Regions from separate parts of the Streptomyces sp. NPDC098101 genome, predicted to be linked through region 1. Evidence: riboswitches for the same ligand, from Rfam matches in the RefSeq annotation. Region 1 holds a riboswitch; the other holds the start of a gene.

What was found. A riboswitch is a leader RNA that binds a small molecule or an ion and turns the genes downstream of it on or off. The one in region 1 is predicted to bind cyclic di-AMP.
Positions count from the first base shown of each region.
Region 2: linked by a shared signal. The riboswitch ahead of ACIQVI_RS02645 (peptidoglycan DD-metalloendopeptidase family protein) and the one ahead of ACIQVI_RS29550 (M23 family metallopeptidase) in region 1 are both predicted to bind cyclic di-AMP.

Region 1 covers NZ_JBIWAS010000008.1:104,896-107,865, reverse strand. Annotated here, with positions in the region: gene ACIQVI_RS29555 (pitrilysin family protein) at 1-1,016, shown strand, start outside; cyclic di-AMP (ydaO/yuaA leader) riboswitch at 1,293-1,458, shown strand; gene ACIQVI_RS29550 (M23 family metallopeptidase) at 1,471-2,241, shown strand; gene ACIQVI_RS29545 (GntR family transcriptional regulator) at 2,465-2,970, shown strand, end outside.
Region 2 covers NZ_JBIWAS010000001.1:623,432-626,401, forward strand. Annotated here, with positions in the region: gene ACIQVI_RS02635 (DUF6126 family protein) at 1-104, shown strand, start outside; gene ACIQVI_RS02640 (tyrosine-protein phosphatase) at 129-950, opposite strand; cyclic di-AMP (ydaO/yuaA leader) riboswitch at 1,340-1,499, shown strand; gene ACIQVI_RS02645 (peptidoglycan DD-metalloendopeptidase family protein) at 1,503-2,462, shown strand; gene ACIQVI_RS02650 (SGNH/GDSL hydrolase family protein) at 2,625-2,970, shown strand, end outside.

The DNA of each region.
Region 1 (2,970 bases):
GGCTGCTCTCCGAGGCCCTGATCGCCCCGGCGTTCCTGGACACCGAGGTCGAGCGCCTGGTGCGCAACCGCCTGGACGAGATCCCGCACGAGACGGCCAGCCCGGCCCGGCGCGCCGCCAAGCAGCTCTCCAAGGAGCTGTTCCCGGCCGACTCCCGGATGTCCCGGCCGCGCCAGGGTACCGAGGAGACCGTCGGGGCGATCGACGCCGCCGCGGTCCGCGCCTTCTACGAGGCGCACGTGCGGCCCGCCACGGCCACCGCCGTGGTCGTCGGCGACCTGACCGGGGTCGACTTGGAGAAGGTCCTCGCGGAGACGCTGGGCGCCTGGACCGGCGAGCCGGGCGAGCCGCTGCCGATGCCGCCGATCACCGCCGACGACACCGGCCGGGTCGTGATCGTGGACCGCCCCGGCGCCGTCCAGACCCAGCTCCTCATCGGCCGGATCGGCCCCGACCGGCACGCCCGCGTCTGGCCGGCCCAGGTCCTCGGCACGTACTGCCTCGGCGGGACCCTGACCTCGCGCCTGGACCGGGTCCTGCGCGAGGAGAAGGGCTACACGTACGGCGTGCGGGCCTTCGGGCAGGTGCTCCGCTCGGACGCCGAGGGGAACGGCGCCGCGATGCTCGCCATCAGCGGCTCCGTCGACACCCCCAACACGGGCCCGGCCCTGGACGACCTGTGGAAGGTGCTGCGCACCCTGGCCGCCGAGGGGCTCACGGACGCCGAGCGGGAGACGGCCGTGCAGAACCTGGTGGGGGTGGCGCCGCTCAAGTACGAGACGGCCGCCTCGGTCGCCGGGACGCTCGCCGACCAGGTCGAGCAGCACCTCCCGGACGACTTCCAGGCCCAGCTGTACGCGCGCCTGGCCGAGACCGGCACCGTCGAGGCGACCGCGGCCGTGGTCAGCGCCTTCCCGGTGGACCGGCTCGTCACGGTCCTGGTGGGCGACGCGGCGCAGATCGCGGAGCCGGTGCGGGCGCTCGGGATCGGTGAAGTCACCGTCGTCAGCGGCTGATCGGCCCCGTCCGGCCGGAGGCGCGGCGCCACCGGCCGGGGCGGACGGAGGACCCCGACGAGCCGTCACGTCGGGGTCCTCCGCGCACCCGTACGAGAGGGGTCCCGGCGGCCCGACCGGCGAACCACCCGGTGAATTGTCCGTATTGACGGCAAGGGTGATCATCTGCCCTGTGGCATGTCTTACAAAAGGCCGTGTTCGGTTGGTGATCGACTGGGGCTCCGCATACCGTCGGTCCGGCTGTTCGCCAGTTGCACCCGCCGCGCCCGCGGCACCGGACAGTCATCGCCGAGTCCCCGTCAGGCGCGAGCCTGGGGAGCCGGGGACCCGCACGCAGTCCCTGGGGTGAATCGGACGCCTTCGTCCCGTACGGAGGGGCCCGTAGGAGACCTTCCTGCTCCGAACCCGTCAGCTAACCCGGTAGGCGAGAAGGAAGGAAAGGAACAACGTCTTCATGGCGTTCACCCGTGCCACCGGGAAGCATCGTGGGTCGAGCCGGATGGCGCGCCGCGGCGCGGGCATCGCCGGCGTGGCGACGCTCGCCACCACCGGCGTCATCGGAACCCTGGCCTCCCCGGCGCTCGCCGCCGACACGGACAACCGCTCCCCCGAGGACACCGGTCTCACCCAGGTGATCACCGAGGACTCCCTCGTCGACCGGCTCAACGCCCAGGCCGACGCCCAGGACCGGCAGGCCTTCGAGGCCGTCGTCGAGGAGAAGGCCAAGGCCGAGGCGAAGCGCAAGGCCGAGGCCCGCGCCAAGGAGATCCGCGAGGAGCGGGCCCGCGCCGCCCGCGAGGCCGAGCGCCGCCGCCTGAACTCCTTCCAGCTCCCCGTCGCCGGCTCGTACGTCTCCACCGGCTACCAGACCGGCGGCTCGCTCTGGTCCTCCGGCAGCCACTCCGGCGTCGACTTCCACGCCGCCTACGGCAGCCGGGTCGTCTCCGTCGGCTCCGGCACCGTCGTCGAGGCCGGCTGGGGCGGCGCGTACGGCAACAACATCGTGATCCGGATGAACGACGGCACGTACACCCAGTACGGTCACCTCTCCTCCATCGGGGTGTACGTCGGCCAGACCGTCGAGCCGGGCCAGCAGATCGGCGTCTCGGGCTCGACCGGCAACTCGACCGGACCGCACCTCCACTTCGAGGCCCGTACGAGCGCCGACTACGGCTCGGACATCAACCCGGTCTCCTACCTCCGCGCCCGCGGCGTCGCCGTCTGACCCGGCGTCCCACGCGCCCCTGACCACCGGGGGCCCTCCGCGTCGCAAAAGCCCCGGCTCGTACTGAGCCGGGGCTTTTCGTCGTCCTGCCGTGGGCCAAAAGGCCGTCATGGATTCCATGGGGGCATCGGAAATTCCGGCGTGCTGCAATAGAGTCGCGGATCAGGCGCAGAACAGGCGCCGCTCGAATTGTCTCGCGCGGACCAAGGCGGAGGTCGGACACATGCGCATTCCCGCGCACTCGGTATGCACGGCGATCCGGGACGACATCGTCTCCGGCGTCTTCGAGCGGGGCAGCCGGCTGACCGAGGAGCAGCTCGCCCGCCGGTACGGGGTCTCCCGCGTCCCGGTCCGCGAGGCGCTGCGCACCCTGGAGTCCGAGGGCTTCGTCCTCACCCGCCGCCACGCGGGCGCGCACGTCGCCGAGCCCACCGAGCAGGAGGCGGCCGACCTGCTCGACATGCGGGCCCTGCTCGAACCGCTGGGGGCCGCGCGGGCCGCGCAGCGGCGCACCGACGCCCACCTCAAGGTGCTGCGCGGCCTGGTCAGGCTGGGCCAGGAGCGGGCCAGGCGCGGCCAGGGCGAGGACCTGCGCTCGCTCGGCGGCTGGTTCCACGAGACGCTCGCGCAGGCCTCCGGCAGCCCGCCGCTGACGGCGCTGCTCACCCAGCTGCGGCACAAGATCGCCTGGATGTACGCGGTCGAGCAGCCCGAGCGGCCGGTGGAGGC
Region 2 (2,970 bases), on a different contig from region 1:
GCAAGTTCCCCAAGGGCCTGGTGCTCCGTCTCTTCGCCTACCTGATCGCCGGTCACCTCTTCGCCGGCTTCCTCTACCTGCTCTTCGCGATGGGCGCGAAGTAGGGCCCCCGGGAGGCGCCGCCCCTCCTACGCCCCGGTGACCAGGCGCTCCCGCAGCCGCTCACGGGTCTCCGGGGACAGCTTCAGGCCCCCGGAGAAGTAGGCGTCCACCGAGCCCCAGGTCGTCTCGATGGTCTCGAAGGCCGCCAGCAGGTACTCCGCCCGCGCGTCGAAGAGCGGGGCCAGCAGCTCCATCACCTCGGGCCCCATGGCGTCCGGGGCGGTGGAGCTGCGGCGCACCTTGTAGCGGCGGTGCGGCTCGTTCGACTTCACGTAGTCGGCCTCGATCGCCGTCCGCTCGACTCCGACGGCGAGCAGGGTGATCGCGACGGCGAGCCCGGCCCGGTCCTTGCCCGCCGCGCAGTGCATCAGGGCCGGGACGCTCTCCTCCGCCATGGAGTGCAGGATCCGGCTGTGCTCCGCGGTCCGCTCGACCACCATCCGCCGGTACGAATCGGACATTCGGGCCGCCGCCTTGCCCTCGCCGAGGATCTCCCGCAGCTGCGCGGTGTCGCCGTCGCGCACCAGCTTCCAGAACTCCTTGCCGTCGGCCGGGTCGTTGAGGGGTATGTTCACGTTCCGTACGCCGGGCAGCTCGACGTCCGGGCCCTCGATCCGCCGGTCGGCCTCGTTGCGGAAGTCGAAGACCGTGTGCAGCCCGAGGCCGGCGAGGAAGGCGGCGTCGCTCTCGGTCGCGTGGGCGAGGTGGCCGCTGCGGAAGAGCCGGCCGGGGCGGACCGCCCGCCCGTCCGTCGTCGGCAGGCCGCCCACGTCCCGGAAGTTGCGGACCTCCGCCAGCTCGGGCTCGGCGGCTTCGATGGGCGGGACCTGCGGCAGCTGCTGCGTCACGGATGCTCCTGGAGAGTCGGCGTTCGGGTGCCCGACGAGAAATCGGTTCCGGGGGCAATCATCCGGGCGGGAAGGGCGCGGCGCATCCCCTCGGACGGGAATGGGCAATCTGTCCGAATTGGCACGTTGGATATAACGCGCCCTGTTTACGGACGAGATGGGTTTCGGTGCGTGAGCAGGGTCATAGAAGTGACGGATCGTGGCCGGAGGCCCGCCGCAATCCCCTTACGGGAAAAGGGAGTCGAAGGACCGTCATCCACGGAGGGTGACCGGAATCCCGGGGGAACGATCTAGGGCGGAATGCCGGGACAAAACAGCGGCTTGTTCGCGCCGACCCCGCTCGTCTAGCGTCACGGTCAATCCGGACGGACCGCCTAATCCTGCCACCGCCCGGAATTCCACCCATCCCATGCGTGGCAGGAGCGGGGGACCCAGGAAGTACGCCGGTCCCGCGATGCAGGACGGCTCGGGGTGAAGCCGCGCGCGAGCGCGGCCGGGCATCTCCAGTCCGAACCCGACAGCTCACCTCGCAGGCGCCGGAGAGGATTCGCCATGCCCGCGAAGGGTAAGCACCGCCGTCCCAAGAGCAACCCCCTCACCCGCGGATTCGCCGCCGCCGGTACGGGAGGCGCCGTCGTCGCCCTCCCGCTCCTCGGCGCCACCGGGGCCCACGCCGCCGAGCAGGCCGCCCCGGCCGCCGCCTCCGTCCGGTCCGCCGTCACCGCGCACGCCGTCGCGGCGAAGGCCGCCCCCGCGAAGCCCGCCGCGACGACCGGCCCCCGGACGTACTCCGTCGTCCCCGGCGACTACCTGTCGAAGATCGCCGCCGACCACCACCTGGAGGGCGGCTGGCAGAAGGTGTACGAGGACAACCGCCGGACCATCGGCGCGGACCCCTCCCTCATCCTGCCCGGCATGAAGCTCACCATCGGCGCCAAGGGCTCCGCCCCGGCCGGCCCGAAGAGCACCCCCAGCGCCCAGGAGTCCGGCAAGAACGGCGACGACGCCCCCCGCGCCTCCCGCGGCGAGAGCCGCCGCGCCGCCGCCCCGGCCACCGCCGCCGCCCCGAAGGCCGCCGAGAGCTCCACCGGCTCCACCGCCTCCTCGTCCGGCTGGGTCGCCCCCGTCACCGGCGGCTTCTCCACCCCGTACCGCGCCTCCGGCTCCATGTGGTCCTCCGGCTACCACACCGGCGTCGACTTCATCGCCTCCTCCGGCACCACCGTCCGCGCCGTCGGCGCCGGCACGGTCGTCTCCGCCGGCTGGAGCGGCTCGTACGGCAACGAGGTCGTCATCCAGCACGCGGACGGCAACTACTCGCAGTACGCCCACCTCTCCTCCCTCTCGGTCTCGGCCGGGCAGAGCGTCAGCGGCGGGCAGCAGATCGGCCTCTCCGGCTCCACCGGCAACTCCACCGGCCCGCACCTGCACTTCGAGATCCGCACCACGCCGAACTACGGCTCGGACGTCGACCCGCTGGCCTACCTGCGCCAGCACGGCGTCTCCGTCTGACGCGCACGCGGGAGACACCCTTTCCGACGGCCCGGCACATTCCATGCCGGGCCGTCGGCCTATTCCGACTTGGGCGAATCTTTATCGGTGGCATATGTCACCCGTCGTCAACCCCTCCTTACGGTCGCGTAGGTCACATGCGAAAGGGAAGGATGTGCCCCCGTGGCAGACGATTCGAGATCAAGAGACAAGAACGCATTCGGGTCGTACGCGGCGATCGGTGACAGCTTCACCGAGGGCGTCGGAGACCCCGGCCCCGACGGGACGTACGTCGGCTGGGCGGACCGCTTCGCGGTCCTGCTCGCCGACCAGCTGCCGGAGCACGACGCCTTCCGCTACGCCAACCTGGCCGTACGCGGGCGCCTCCTCGACCAGATCGTGGCGGAACAGGTCCCCCGGGCGAAGGAACTCGCCCCCGACCTGGTGACCTTCTGCGCGGGCGGCAACGACATCATCCGTCCCGGCACCGACCCGGACGACGTGGCCGAGCGCTTCGAGCGCGCCGTCG